Regions from separate parts of the Hoeflea algicola genome, predicted to be linked through region 3. Evidence: predicted binding sites of a transcription regulator. Region 3 holds the regulator's gene; each other region holds the start of a gene.
What was found. The regulator LexA, encoded in region 3, represses DNA repair genes until DNA is damaged. The targets are predictions, from matches to a motif close to TGTTCNNNNTGTGTTCNG.

Region 1 (3,808 bases), 520 kb from region 3:
GGCGACATCAATACCACCGCGACCGTGGCGCCGATGCCGATCTATGATCCCGGCAAGAACAGGACGCATCAGGCATGAACCTCCTCAAGCTGGCCGGGACCGGCGCTGATTGGAAGCCGAGCTTTGTCCGCTTGCTGACAGGCCAACAGCGGGCTATCTCGGAATGGATTGCCGTTGCGGGAGAATGAGTGTTCCCCGCAAGGTGCCATAACGCTCCTTTGAGGACCCCACTCAATGTCCCCATGCCCCTGCGGCTCCAATATTGATCTTTCTGGCTGCTGCGGCCGTTACCATGCGGATGAGCCCGCGCCGACTGCCGAAAAGCTGATGCGCTCGCGCTATGCGGCCTATGCGACCGGTAAGCTCGATTACATCGAGGCCACTTGCGCCGGACCGGCGGCCGTTGCGTTCGATCGCGCCGAGGCCGGCGTTTTGCAGCTCGGCACAGAGTGGCTGGGGCTCGAGATCGTCGCCACAAGAAAGGGCAGGGAAGGTGACAGCGAGGGCACTGTTAGCTTCGTCGCCCGCTACCGTCAGCAGGGCACGGAGGCAGCACTCACCGAAACCTCGCTGTTCCGCAAGATCGAAGGCCGATGGTTCTATTGGGACCGTGATTCGGTGGCTGGCGCCTCTTCGCACAGTGCGGGCTCGGACCGGGTTGGCCGCAACGATCCGTGCCCCTGCGGTTCGGGAAAGAAGTTCAAGAAGTGCTGCGGCTGATGCCACCTTTCGGCCCCGTTTTACCTGGATCGCTTTGCGTACATGCTCTTCTCTTCAGTGCATTGAGGCACGTATGCGCGGGCGTGCGATCTCACCGCGTCTGCTCTAAAAAATGACACCCATCCTCTCTTCGGAAGTGCAGATCGAGCGGGCGTCAACGCTTGGTTAACCATAAACCGCGAAAATCCGGCATCGTCACTGGTGTGAGTTGAGTAGCCATGGTTCCGCGTCTTGCCTTCGTTTGCGTCCTGTCGTGTCTTGCCATGGCTGGTTGTGCCTCAAAACCTCCTTCCGGTCTGGAAGCCAGCAGAACCGCCTATGTGCCTGTTGCCGACGGACAGTCATTGCGTGGACGCGATCAGGCGGATGAACCGCCTTTTTCCACCTTCCGCAATGCGCCCGGCAAGAGGAGCTCCGGCGCTTTGGCTGGGCGGACCTTGAAGGTGTCTTCGATTTCCGAGATCAGGTTGCGCGACAAGGAGGTCATCCTGACCTTTGACGACGGGCCGATGCCTGGCAAGACCGATAAAGTGCTGGATATCCTCGATCAATACGGCGTCAACGCAACCTTCCTGATGGTCGGCCAGATGGCCCGCAGCTATCCGGCAGTAGCGGCAAGGGTGGTCAATCATGGCCACTCCATTGGCGGGCATACCTATAACCATGCCAATTTGGCAAATGCCGGCAACTCACGTGCGCTGACTGACATTGCCGCCGGAAATGCGGCGATTGCCAAGGCAACAGGCACTGAAGTCGGCTTCTTCCGGTTCCCCTATCTAGCGCACACAGGCGCGCTGCGCCGTGCTGTTGCCGAACGCGGCCAGGTCATTCTGGATGTCGATATCGACTCCAAGGACTATTTCACATCGAGCCCGGCGACGATTGCAGCGCGCACCATGGCCAGGGTCCGAGCCAAGCGCAAAGGCATCATTCTGATGCATGATATCCATAAGCGCACCGCAGCGATGCTTCCCTCGCTGCTGAAGCAGTTGAAGGATGGCGGCTACAAGGTTGTGGCTCTGCAATACCGTCGCTCGCGGATGCCCGAAGTACTGGTATCCGCCGGAAATGCCGGGACCAAATCGCGCCAGATGTAAGCCCTTGCGAGTGGCGGAGAAGGGCGGGTCGGAACTCACTCCGACGCGTCAGCCGTTCCATTGATGTGCGGTGCATATCTGGCGTGGAAACGGCCATAGCTTTGCTCGGTCACTGCCAGATGCGGCTGGGTCAGCTTGTGCAGATCCGGCAGCCGGTGAAACGGCACCGTCGGGTAGGAATGATGTTCGGCGTGATAGGGCATGTTCCACGCAAGCCGCCGCACGATCGCGTTGGTATAGGTGGTGCGAGAATTCTCCAGCATGTTGGCGACATAGGCGCAACGGCCGTGCTCGGCCAGCAGATAAAGCCGCAGAAACGGCTGGCCCAAAAGCAGCGGAATCAACCAGACATAGAGGAGCACCGGGGTGTCGAGCGCGATGCTGCCCGCAAACAGCGCCGCGTAGGCGAAAAGCATGACCCGTGCCTCGTTGCGCACCGCGTTTCGCTTGCCTGCTGGCACGAACGCATCCTCGCAGCGCCCCGCCGCATTGCGGAAGAGCGTGTGCAACTGGCTGGTCCACAGCGGAATGCCGGACACGTGGCGAATATATTCGGTCCATGTTTCGGGCTTGGGCGCAGCCAGTTCCGGGTCCTTGCCCGGCAGCTGGGTGTAGCGGTGGTGGGCGAAATGGAAATAGCGAAACCAGCGCGGCGGCAGGAGGATCAGGAAGCCGCTGATATGCGCGGCGGCGGTGTTGAGCCAGGCCGAGCGGAACGGGGTGGCGTGGCTGGCCTCGTGCAGCAGCGTGAACAAAAACACCAGCAGGATGCCTTGAACTACCATCAGCAACGGCCAGAAAGGCACACGCACGACAATCAGCCCGCCAACCAGCACGATGGCGCCCAAGTGCAGCGCCAGTTGCGTCAGCCCGCGCCGGTCCGATTTCTCGTTGAGCGAGCGGCATTGCTCGGCCGACAGGCTGGCGAGAAAGCTCTTGTGATCCATGCGGGTCTCCCGTGCACAAGCGCGCACTCTAGTCAAAGCGGATGGCTGGTGAAACCGGCTTTATGCCTTCCCAAGCCAGCGGTTTGCGGCATACGTCCACGGGAATAAACCGCGAACGCTGGTCTTTCGGCTCCGAATCACTACATTCACGGGGTATGAGCTCACCAGACGACGACATTCCGTTTTTTGACGACGGCGAACCGTCACCAGCCACTGCGCCCGCCGCTGCATCTGGTGGGTCGATTGCTGCCCGTGCGCTGGCGGCCAGCCAGTCCGCACGCGCTGCCGCACAGCCCAGGCCCAACTATCTATCGGGCCTCAATCCCGAACAGGCCGATGCGGTCGAATCGATCGAAGGCCCTGTGCTGGTTCTGGCCGGTGCCGGTACCGGCAAGACCAGGGTCCTGACCACCCGTATCGCCCATATTCTCAATCTCGGGCTGGCCTATCCCTCGCAGATCCTCTCCGTCACCTTCACCAACAAGGCGGCGCGCGAGATGAAGGAGCGCGTTGGTGTGCTGGTCGGCGGCGCGGTCGAGGGCATGCCCTGGCTGGGTACCTTCCACTCGATCGGCGTGAAGCTGTTGCGCCGTCATGCGGAACTGGCAGGCCTGCGCTCCGATTTCACCATTCTGGACACCGATGACGTGGTTCGGCTGTGCAAGCAGCTTATTCAGGCCGAGGGTATCGACGACAAGCGTTGGCCGGCGCGGCAGTTCGCGCAGATGATCGACGGTTGGAAGAACAAGGGGCTTGGCCCCTCGGAGATTCCCGAAGGCGACAGCCGCGGCTTTGCCAACGGCAAGGGCAGGGCGCTCTACACCGCCTATCAGGAGCGACTGCAAACATTGAACGCAGTCGATTTCGGCGATCTTCTCTGTCTGCCGATCCGGCTGTTCCGTGCTCATCCGGACGTGCTGAAAGAGTATCAGCAGAAATTCCGCTTTATCCTGGTCGACGAGTATCAGGACACCAACACCGCGCAATATATGTGGCTACGCCTGCTGGCCCAGCGGCCTACGGGCGAGCGCCCCAACATCTGCT
Region 2 (3,808 bases), 1.6 Mb from region 3:
GTTGGCATAGCTGGCGCCGGGCAGGGCCTCGGCCACAGCCATGCATTGGCTGAACGGTTGAGCTTGTTGCTGCGCTTGGGCGTGGACCGGCAAGGCGATCCAAATGCAGGCCAGCAGAAAAGATATCATCCGGGGCATGCGAGGCTCCGCGGTAGACTTTTCGGGGTGCCGTTAAATGTAGCGCGTTGGCGGCAGAGGTAAAGGCTGCTCTCTGGCAACCGGCGTTTTTTGGCAGGATCCGGAATGCATCCGGTGTCATGCTTACTCGGCGAGTGTCATCAGGTTCCAACGTCGCTTGAGTTCGGCGTAGCCGTCGCTTGGCTGTCCCGGATAATCGAGTTCCCCGGTGCGGATGGTGATGAAAGACTGCTTCGAACGGGTCCAGATATGGCCGGCCGGGACAAGCCATGAGGTGTCATCAAGCGTGCCTGCCTTGATGTTGATTTCCGCAGATCCCTCGGTGCCGTGCCAAATGCGAACGCCGCAGTCAGGGCAGAACCAGCCTTCGCGCGTGTTTCCGGAACTGCTTTTGCGGCGCACGCAGCGAAGCGAACCGCTGATCTCCACCGCAGAGCGGATGAAACGCAGGCTTTCGCCAAAAGCCGATGATGTCTGGCGTTGGCATTCGCTGCAGTGGCAAAGGTAAAACACCAATGGAAGGGCCTGTGCGTTGTAACGGACGGCGCCACACTGGCAGCCGCCGGTCAGAGGCAGTGAAGGGATGATTGTCTTATGCATGTCCGAACCTTCTGGACGAAACAGGGCAAGGGATTTATAAGGCGGCGATCCTAAGTACAGCACAATAATCAGGGGCGTCATGGCCGGCCATTCACAATTCAAGAACATCATGCACAGAAAAGGGCGGCAAGATGCTGTCCGATCGAAGATGTTTTCCAAACTCGCACGCGAAATCACCGTTGCCGCAAAGATGGGTGCGCCGGACCCGGCGATGAACGCCCGGTTGCGGCTGGCGATCCAGAACGCCAAGTCGCAATCGATGCCCAAGGACAATATCCAGCGGGCCGTCAACAAGGCGTCGGGCAGCGACAGCGAGAATTACGAGGAAGTCCGCTACGAGGGCTACGGCCCTGCCGGTGTGGCCGTGATCGTTGAGGCGTTGACCGACAACCGCAACCGTACCGCGTCGAATGTGCGTGCGGCGTTTGCCAAATCCGGCGGCGCGCTTGGCGAAACCGGCTCGGTGGGCTTCATGTTCACGCGTGTCGGTGAAATCATCTATCCGCCGGAAGCCGGCGACGCCGATGCGATCATGGAAGCCGCGATCATGGCTGGCGCCGAGGACGTGAGCAGCGGCGAGGACGAGCACGCCATCATCTGCGCATTCGAGGATATCGGCGAGGTTTCCAGTGCGCTTGAAGAAGCGCTGGGCGAGGCACAGTCGATCAAGGCGGTGTGGAAGCCACAGACCTCCACACCGGTCGATGAAGACAAGGCGGAATCGGTGCTTCGTCTTATTGCCACGCTGGACGATGATGACGATGTCCAGAACGTCTACGCCAACTTTGAAGTTTCCGACGAGGTGATGGCCAAGCTTTCGGCCTGATCATATCGATATCTGAACTATCAAGCCGCCGGTCCCAAGGGCCGGCGGCTTCTTTGTATCAGAGCGCCTGCTGCATCTTCCCGAACAGCTCGACCGATTTCAGCCGTGCCTGGGATGAGTGGATCGGCATCGAGATCATGATCTCGTCGGCATTGGTAGCCTTGATGAAGTCTTGCATCTTGCGGGTCGCGGTTTCCGGACCACCGACAACCGAGTAGCGCAGCGTGTGTTCGACGGCGGTCTTTTCCATGTCTGTCCAGAACCCGTCCATGGTGTCGATCGGTCTGGGCATCTTGCCACGGGCATTGCGGCGCATGTTGACGAAGGTCTGCTGCAAGGTGGTGAACAGATAGCGTGCCTCATCATCGGTGTCGGCCATCACTCCCATCACAGCCGCCATCACATAAGGCGTATCGAGTTGCGCAGACGGGGTGAATTTGGACCGGTAGATGTCAAGCGCTTCGCTCAGCATGTCGGGTGCGAAATGCGAGGCGAAGGCGTAAGGCAGCCCCAGTGCTGCGGCCAGATGGGCGCTGTAAATGCTGGATCCGAGAATCCACAGCGGCACATGCGAGCCAGCGCCAGGGATGGCGATCAGATGGCCTTCGACGGGATCGCCCAGATAATGCTGAAGTTCGAGAATATCGTCGGGGAAGGATTGCGCGCCGGCTTCAAGGTTGCGGCGTAGCGCGCGCGCCGTATTCATGTCGGTTCCAGGCGCCCGGCCGAGACCAAGATCGACCCGACCGGGAAACAGCGCCTCCAGGGTTCCGAACTGCTCGGCGATGACCAGTGGCGAATGGTTGGGCAGCATGACGCCGCCGGAGCCGATACGGATGTGGCTGGTGGCATGGCCAGCCTCGGCAATCACCAACGCGGTGGCGGCGCTGGCAATTCCCTGCATGCCATGATGTTCGGCGAGCCAGAAACGGGTGAAGCCGGAATCTTCGGCCTGCTTGGCCATCAGCCGGGTACCGGCGAGTGCTTCGCCGGCTGTGCCGCCTTCCACAATGGGGCAGAGATCGAGAATGGAAAAGGCGGTCATGGGGAATCTTTCAGAGAGTGTCTCGGGTTGCCTTCATGTAGGAAGCCGCCCAGCGAAATGCAAAACCAGTTGGAACTGGCAGCGGTGTTTGTTTTTGGTTTGTTCACTTTTAGATGGAATGGTCAGGCCTGTCGGGCTAGGGTTTTTTCATGGCAGAAGCGATTCGAATCATCGGGATTGATCCCGGGCTGAGGAACACCGGCTGGGGTGTGGTCGACAGCCTCGGGAATTCCTTGCGCTTTGTCGCCTCCGGCACGGTCAAATCCGACAACAAGCTTGATCTCGCCTCGCGGTTGAACCAGCTCTATGGTGGTCTGGAAGAGGTTCTGCATCAGTATCAACCGTTCGAGGCAGCGGTGGAGAACACCTTTGTCAACAAGGACGCAACAGCCACCTTGAAGCTCGGCCAGGCCCGCGGCATCGCCATGGTCGTGCCGGCGCGGGCCGGGTTGAAAGTTGCCGAATATGCGCCCAACGCGGTCAAGAAAGCGGTCATTGGCGTTGGTCATGGCGACAAGAAGCAGATCGTCATGATGGTCAAGGTGCTGATGCCGAAGGCAACATTTGACAGTGATCACGCCGCGGATGCGCTGGCGATCGCCATTTGCCATTCACACCACCGGACCTCGATGGCCTGGCGGATGGCGGCGGAATGAGGAGCAACCGATGATCGGAAAACTCAAGGGAACAATCGAGGAGATCGCCGAAGACCATGTGCTGATCGACGTACACGGCGTCTGCTATGTGGCATTCTGTTCGGCGCGCACCTTGTCGCGGCTTGGTTCTGTTGGCGAAGCGGTCGTCGTCTTCATCGAAACCTATGTGCGCGAGGACCAGTTCAGGCTGTTCGGTTTCGAGACTGCGCTCGAGCGGGAGTGGTTCCGGTTGCTGCAGAGCGTTCAGGGCGTGGGCGCCAAGGTGGCGCTGGCGGTGCTGTCGACGCTGACACCGTCCGAACTCGCCAATGCGATCGCATTGCAGGACAAGGCAACGGTGACGCGCGCACCCGGCATCGGGCCGAAAGTGGCGCAGCGCATTGTCAGCGAACTGAAAAACAAGGCGCCGGCGTTCGGTGGTGACGCGGGCGGGGCGATGGGGCTCAAGCAGGAGCTTGGCGAAGGCGTTGCGGCTGCACCGGTGGCCGATGCAGTTTCGGCACTGTCCAATCTTGGCTACTCGCGTGATCAGGCGGCCAATGC
Region 3 (3,808 bases):
CCGCAGGCGCCGTGCTGGCGTTACCACCGCTGGCGCCGCGGGCTCCCGATATTCTGGTCAGCGAGGATGGCCGCCTGATTGGCCTGAACACCCCCGATGGTCTTGCCAGCAACGCCGCACGCCCTTCGGAGTTCACCTTCCGGCAATGGCAGACCGCTCTGCGCGGTCCGCAGCACCTGCCGCCAGTGCCCCACAGCACCGCTTTGATCGCCACAGCCACCGAGCCCGAAACACAGGCGGCCCATGAAATGCAGGCAAAAATTCTCGATCCGCTGATGGCCGCTGCCGCAGACCAGCCCTCCCGGTTTCAGTGCGCAAGTCGGGGAGTCTGCGCCGCGATTTACAAGCAGGCGACAATCATCGCCATTGACCGCGCCGAACTGATCGGCCCGGCTTGTGACCGCGCCGATCTGGTGATCGTCGCCACCCCTGTTTATATGAGCGCCTGCCGCTCCGGCGCGACGCTGGTCACATCGCGCAGCTTGCGTCGCAGCGGCGCCCTGGCGATTCGCATCCTCAATGTCGATCCACCAGGGTCGCCGCCGGGGATCGGTGCCAGTGCTGCCACCAGGGTAGCTTCACAGGCCGTGCGTGGATCCGGTGGTATCGGCGCTCGCGGCCGTGCTCCCAGAAAACGTCCGGTATTTGACATCGAGGCAGCCCTTGAGGGGGTCGTCAGGCCGTGGACAGTTCAGCGCTATTATGACTGGCGGACGCAAAGCTATGATTTGCCGTAATAGGCGGCTCGAACCCACATCGCGCAAAACCGGGCAGCGGTTCCGAGATAACGAATTTCTCAAGTTAATCCCGGTCCGGTCTGAGGTGCGGCCTTCAGTCGACCACGCGAACAGGCAATAAAAACAGACCGCAGCAGCAGATGCCGGCGCCATACTGTCTGGGTCCGTACCAAGGCGCCAGAATTGTCTTTCGTCCACCCGCTCATGACAGCGGCCCGGAAATCCGAGGGGATATCCGGGCCGCTTTCGTCTCAAGTCTTACCGCGCGGTTTGCGCGTCCGGCCGTTCAGCCGGGCAGGGCAGTTTTAGTGATAGCGGCGGATCAGGCCCACCAGCTTGCCTTGCACCTTGACCCGGTCCGGGCCGAAAATTCGGGTTTCATAGGCCGGGTTGGCTGCTTCCAGCGCGATCGAAGCACCCTTGCGGCGGAACCGCTTCAGCGTGGCTTCCTCGTCATCGACCAGCGCCACCACGATATCGCCGGGGCTTGCCGTCGAAACATTGCGGATTACCACCGTATCCCCATCAAAAATGCCGGCCTCGATCATCGAATCACCCTTGACCTCAAGCGCGTAATGCTCGCCCGGGCCGATCATTTCCACCGGCACGTTGATGCTGTGGGTGTTGTTCTGAATCGCCGAAATCGGCACGCCAGCGGCAATCCGGCCCATCATCGGCACTTCTGCCGTGGTCGCCGGTTCGTCATTGGCAGGGACTGCACGACGCACCGATTCCGGTTTACCGAGGCTGCCCTGGATCACGCTCGGCGAAAATCCGCGCCGCGGCTGCAAATTGTTCTGGTAGCTCTCGGGCAGCTTGATCACTTCCAGCGCCCGTGCCCGATTGGGTAGGCGGCGGATGAAGCCGCGTTCCTCAAGCGCCGTGATCAGCCGGTGAATCCCGGATTTGGAAGCAAGATTAAGCGCATCCTTCATCTCGTCGAAGGAAGGGGGAATCCCGCTTTCCTTCATCCGTTCGTGAATGAAAAGCAGAAGTTCGTGTTGTTTGCGCGTCAACATGATTCATACGTCCCGGTGCCCGAGGAGAAACAAAACCAGAACCGAAATACCATGTTCTATATGTGTTCCGCAAGAGCAGCCGAAACATTGACGGAACATCAGGGGCGCAAAACCAGCACATCGCAAGCGTCGCCAGCTATTGCCGGCGGCGCAAAAGGCGGCCGAATGATCAGGCAGCGGGCATCCGAAAATATCTTCATCAATGATGAATCCTGACGTAGCGACGGTGTTGCCTCGAGCCCGCCCTCGGGGCCCGGCGCAAGGTCCCCACGAAGATAGTCCTGGCGCTGGTCGTTTTCCGGCAAGTCTCTGGTCAGTATGGCTTTTTGGATCCGCTTCGGGGCAGGGCGTCCGCCCAGTCGTGCCACCAGCGGTTCTAGGAATAGATACGCACAGACAAGGCTCGAAGCCGGATTTCCCGGCAGTCCTAGCACCCGCATTTCACCCAGCCGTCCCGACATCAGCGGCTTGCCCGGGCGCATGGCGATTTTCCAGAAATCGAGCGCCATACCGCGCCCGGTCATGGCTTCCTGCACCAGATCATGGTCGCCCACCGAAGCCCCGCCAATGGTCACCAGCACATCGGCGCCCTGTGAAATTGCCGAATCAAGCGCCGCATCCAGCGCTTCCATCCGGTCCTCGGCGATCCCCAGATCGATCACGTCGGCGCCTGCGCCACGCGCCAGCGCCGCCACTCCAAAGGTGTTCGAGGCAATGATTTGCGATGGGCCAAGCTTCTGGCCGGGCAGGCGCAATTCGTCGCCGGTGGCGAGTATCGCCACCCTTGGCCTGCGTGCCACCGGCAGGCTCGCGTGGTTCATGGCGGCTGCAAAGGTGATCGCGCCCGCGTCGAGCAGCCGTCCGGCTTCGAGCCCCACCTTTCCCTCTGTGAAATCAACACCCGCAGGGCGGATATGCCGGCCGTCTATGGCTGCCTCGTTGATTCTCACGGTGCCGTCGCCAAGCGGTGAGACATGTTCCTGAATGACAATAGCATCGGCGCCCGCTGGCACCGGCGCGCCGGTGAAGATGCGGACTGTCGAGCCCGGCTCAAGCGTCCCGTCAAAACTGTGCCCGGCAGATGATTCGCCTTGAAGCTTCAACACGGTGCCGGCCTTCACGTCTTGCGCCCGCACCGCGTAACCATCCATGGCTGATGCCGCAAACGGGGGATGGGTGCGCAGCGCTTTGAGATCGCGCGCCAGAACCCGGTCGAAACACTCGGCCAGGCCGAGCATTTCCGGCTCACCCCGGGGGGCGGCTCCCTCGAGTATCTGCGCAAGTGCGTCGTCCACTGGCATCAGCGCCATCACTCAGCCTCCTCGGTCTTCAGATCCCAGGTTCCGGACTTGCCGCCGGACTTGGCGATCACCCTGATCCCGCCGATTTCCATGCCGCGGTCCACCGCCTTGCCCATGTCATAGATGGTCAGGCAGGCGACCGACGCTGCCGTCAGCGCCTCCATCTCCACACCGGTCTTGCCGGTCAGTTTTGCCAGCGTGCGCACGCGCAGGCCGGGCAGGGCGTCATCGGCGGTGATGTCGACGCTCACCTTGGTCAGCGCCAGCGGATGGCAAAGCGGAATCAGGTTTGCGGTCTGCTTGGCCGCCATGATGCCGGCAACCCGCGCGACGCCAATCACGTCGCCCTTCTTCATGTTGCCATCAAGGATAAGCTTGAGCGTTTCGGGCTTCATCCGCACATGGCCTTCGGCTTCGGCAATGCGCACCGTATTGGCCTTGTCACCGACATCCACCATTGCCGCCGAACCGTCCTCGGCAAGATGGGTGAGCCGCGAGGAGGTCTCATCGGCCATCTTATTCAGCCGCCGTGCGTGCGCTGTCGCCTGAAAGCAGCATTTGGGTGGCTGCCGTCACATCGGTCTGGCGCATCAGGCTTTCGCCGACCAGGAATGTCGAGATGCCGCTGCGCGACAGCCGCGCACAATCGGCGTGCGATCCGATGCCGCTTTCGCCTACCAGGATCCGGTCATCCGGCACCATCGCCGCCAGCCGTTCGGAAACGCTCAATGAGACCTCGAAGGTCCTCAGA
Region 4 (3,808 bases), 3.1 Mb from region 3:
AAAGACCGCCACGCGCTCGTACCCCTTGGATGATCTCCGCACGAAACGGGACTTTCCGAGCATTCCGACTGCTCCCCCGTTGCAATCCCCCCACCCACACCCTATGTGGAAGTCAGCAGATTGGTGGAGACTTCAGCCCTATGCCCAATATCCAGAATGTCGCGGTCCAGATGGACCATGTGCGCTCGATCAAGATTGCCGGCGATTCCACCTTCGCCATGTCGCTGGAGGCACAAAACCGCGGTTACAAGCTGTTCCATTACACGCCGGACCAGTTGTCGATGCGCGACGGGCGCATTGAGGCGGTGGCCGAGCCGATGCTCCTGCGTGATGTCGAGGGCGACCATTTCGAGCTCGGGCCGCAGGAAAAAATCAATCTGGCTGACATGGATGTGGTTCTGCTCAGGCAGGATCCGCCGTTCGACATGGCCTACATCACCTCGACGCATCTGCTCGAACGGGTTCACCCCAAGACACTGGTGGTCAATGATCCGGCGTGGGTACGCAATTCGCCGGAGAAGATCTTCGTCACCGAATTTCCCGACCTGATGCCAAAGACCCTGATCAGCCGCGATCCGGCGGCGATCAATGATTTCCGTGCCGAGGTCGGCGACATGATCCTCAAGCCGCTTTACGGCAATGGTGGCGCCGGGGTGTTCCACATCAAACCCGACGACCGCAATCTCGCCTCGCTTCTGGAAATGTTTGCGCAGATGTATCGCGAGCCGTTCATCGCACAGGAATACCTGCCGTCGGTGCGGGCCGGAGACAAGCGCATCATCCTGATTGACGGCGAGCCCGTCGGCGCGATCAACCGGGTGCCGGCGGAGACGGATGCGCGCTCCAACATGCACGCAGGCGGCCGTGCCGAGCACAGCGAACTGACCCCGCGCGAGCAGGAAATCTGCGCCCGCATCGGCCCGTCACTGAAACAGCGCGGCTTCATTCTGGTCGGTATCGACATCATCGGCGACCTGATGACCGAGATCAATGTGACCTCGCCCACCGGCTTGCGCGAAATCAAGAATTTCGGCGGCCCGGATGTGGCGGCATTGTTCTGGGATGCGGTGGAAGCACGGCGGGCGTAGGGCCCACGTTCCATTGCATTGATGGTTGACGAAAGGTTTTTGGCGTGGTGCACAGCGTGGCGGGGGATCCGCCCGGATTTGCCAAATATTTCCCTATATTTCAGTAAAAACCCGCATAGGCTGTGCCAAAAAGCGTTCTACGCGCACAACCTGACACAACCTGAAATCGCGTTATCGGCGCATGTGTTTCCATATTGTTCTTGTTTCATTCCCATTTCTGTGTTTTTGTGTCGAAATACTCGCGCATAGCGAGCAAGCTACGACATAAAGCGCGTCGGGAGGAAACAGGGAAAATGGTTGCGCGGGTCAGTACGGTTGCATTCGAAGGCATCGACGCGGTGCCGGTCGACGTCCAGGTGATGGTGGCGCCGGGCAAGGTCGGCATGCACATTGTCGGGCTGCCCGACAAGGCGGTGGCAGAAAGCCGCGAGCGGGTGCAGGCGGCGCTGCACGCCTCGGGGTTGGCGCTGCCCGCCAAGAAAGTCACGGTCAATCTGGCGCCAGCCGATCTGCCCAAGGAAGGCAGTCATTTCGATCTGCCGATCGCGCTGGGGCTGATGGCGACGCTGGGCGCCATCCCCGGCGACGCGCTCAACGGCTATGTGGTGCTGGGTGAACTCGCGCTGGACGGCACCATTGCCACGGTGGCCGGCGCGCTACCCGCCGCAATCGGCGCCAATGCGCTTGGCAAGGGGCTGATCTGCCCGGCAGGGTCCGGCCCGGAAGCCGCCTGGGCGGGTGCGGAGATCGACATTCTGGCGCCACGCTCGCTGATCGCCATGGCCAATCATTTCCGCGGCACGCAGGTGCTGGCGCGCCCCGAACCGGCAATGCGCGCAGCCCCGGCCAATATGCCGGACCTGTCCGACATCAAGGGCCAGGAAACCGCCAAGCGCGCGCTGGAAGTGGCCGCGGCCGGCGGGCACAACCTGATCATGGTCGGACCACCCGGATCGGGCAAGTCGATGCTGGCGGCGCGGCTGCCGTCAATCCTGCCGCCGCTGTCGCCAGCCGAACTGCTTGAAGTGTCGATGATCCATTCAATTGCCGGGCGGCTGGCGGGCGGCAAACTGTCCGACAGCCGGCCGTTCCGCGCGCCACATCATTCGGCCTCGATGGCGGCGATGGTGGGCGGCGGCTTCAAGGCGCGGCCCGGGGAAGTATCGCTGGCCCATAATGGCGTTTTGTTTCTCGATGAATTTCCCGAATTCACGCCGCAGGTGCTCGATTCACTCAGGCAGCCGCTGGAGACGGGCGAGAGCGTGATTGCCCGCGCCAATCACCGGGTCAGCTATCCGGCCAATATCCAGCTGATCGCAGCAATGAACCCGTGCCGTTGCGGCATGGCCGGCGAGCCGGGACACAGCTGCGCCCGCGGTCCGCGCTGCCAGAGCGATTACCAGGGCCGCATTTCCGGCCCGCTGATGGACCGGATCGATATCCGCATCGATGTGCCGGCGGTCACCGCCGAGGATCTGATCCGGCCGCAGGCAGCAGAGAAAAGTGCCGACGTGGCGGCTCGGGTGGCGCGTGCCCGGGCACTGCAACTGGACCGCTACCGAGCGCTCGGGCGCCCCGATATCCGCACCAATTCACAATGCTCGACGGCACTGGTTGAGCAGATCGCCAAGCCCGACGCCGGCGGCCAGGCACTCCTGAGCGATGCGGCCCAGAAGATGCGGTTTTCGGCCCGCGCCTATCACCGGATTCTCAAGGTGGCGCGGACACTCGCCGATCTTGACGGCGTCGACACCGTTGGCCGGATTCACCTGGCAGAATCGATCTCCTACCGGATCGCCACCGAGCGCGTGGCCGTGGCGGCGTAAGCGCCGTGGCACCACCTGCATTTATCACTGCCCGGATGATTGCCGGGCGGTCGGTTCGCCAATTGTTTGGCGGTGTTGTTCCGCAATATGACTAATCCGGCCAGGCGGAGAATCCTCTATCTGGTCAGTCGCCCAGTCCGTCAAACAGCGCTGTCGACAGGTAGCGCTCGGCAAAGGAGGGGATGATGATAACGATCTGCTTGCCGGCATTTTCTTCGCGCTGGCCAACCCGGATCGCGGCCACCAACGCCGCGCCCGAGGAAATGCCGACCGGCAGACCTTCGAGCCGCGCGACCTTGCGCGCCATGGCAAAAGCCTCGTCATTGCTCACCTTGACGACTTCATCATAGATCGAGGTGTCGAGCACCGCAGGTGCGAAGCCGGCGCCAATGCCCTGGATCTTGTGCGGACCGGGCGCGCCGCCCGACAGCACCGGCGAAACCGCAGGCTCGACGGCAATGATCTTGACATCGGGCTTGCGTTGTTTGAGCACCTGGCCAACGCCAGTGATGGTGCCGCCGGTGCCGATGCCGGAAACGACGATATCGACCTTGCCATCGGTGTCGTTCCAGATTTCTTCCGCAGTGGTCCGGCGGTGAATTTCCGGATTGGCCGGGTTTTCGAACTGCTGCGGCATCACCGCGCCGTCGATTTCAGCAACCAGTTGTTCGGCGCGGGCGATGGCGCCCTTCATGCCCTTGGCGCCCTCGATCAGCACCAGTTCGGCGCCGAGCAGCGCCAGCATCTTGCGGCGCTCGACCGACATCGTCTCGGGCATGGTCAGGATCAGCCGGTAGCCCTTGGCGGCGGCGGCAAAAGCCAGCGCGATGCCGGTATTGCCGGAGGTCGGCTCGACCAGCGTGGTCTTGCCCGGCGCAATCCGCCCCTCGGTCT

Region 1: OEG84_RS00485 (ATP-dependent helicase) is a predicted target of LexA. The motif match lies at 2,865-2,882, and genes of this name have one in related genera.
Region 2: ruvC (crossover junction endodeoxyribonuclease RuvC) is a predicted target of LexA. The motif match lies at 2,699-2,716, and genes of this name have one in related genera.
Region 4: OEG84_RS17920 (YifB family Mg chelatase-like AAA ATPase) is a predicted target of LexA. The motif match lies at 1,273-1,290, and genes of this name have one in related genera.

The regions. Positions count from the first base shown of each region.
Region 1 is NZ_JAOVZR010000001.1:93,413-97,220, forward strand. It holds gene OEG84_RS00465 (aminomethyl transferase family protein) at 1-78, shown strand, start outside; gene OEG84_RS00470 (YchJ family protein) at 235-720, shown strand; gene OEG84_RS00475 (polysaccharide deacetylase family protein) at 939-1,817, shown strand; gene OEG84_RS00480 (fatty acid desaturase family protein) at 1,853-2,764, opposite strand; gene OEG84_RS00485 (ATP-dependent helicase) at 2,920-3,808, shown strand, end outside.
Region 2 is NZ_JAOVZR010000001.1:2,236,017-2,239,824, reverse strand. It holds gene OEG84_RS11000 (MBL fold metallo-hydrolase) at 1-138, opposite strand, end outside; gene OEG84_RS10995 (GFA family protein) at 262-849, opposite strand; gene OEG84_RS10990 (YebC/PmpR family DNA-binding transcriptional regulator) at 818-1,564, shown strand; gene OEG84_RS10985 (LLM class flavin-dependent oxidoreductase) at 1,623-2,609, opposite strand; gene ruvC (crossover junction endodeoxyribonuclease RuvC) at 2,759-3,265, shown strand; gene ruvA (Holliday junction branch migration protein RuvA) at 3,276-3,808, shown strand, end outside.
Region 3 is NZ_JAOVZR010000001.1:617,923-621,730, forward strand. It holds gene OEG84_RS03125 (ComEC/Rec2 family competence protein) at 1-737, shown strand, start outside; gene lexA (transcriptional repressor LexA) at 1,043-1,756, opposite strand; gene OEG84_RS03135 (molybdopterin molybdotransferase MoeA) at 1,855-3,066, opposite strand; gene moaC (cyclic pyranopterin monophosphate synthase MoaC) at 3,066-3,572, opposite strand; gene trpC (indole-3-glycerol phosphate synthase TrpC) at 3,574-3,808, opposite strand, start outside.
Region 4 is NZ_JAOVZR010000001.1:3,676,200-3,680,007, reverse strand. It holds gene gshB (glutathione synthase) at 141-1,088, shown strand; gene OEG84_RS17920 (YifB family Mg chelatase-like AAA ATPase) at 1,382-2,914, shown strand; gene cysK (cysteine synthase A) at 3,039-3,808, opposite strand, start outside.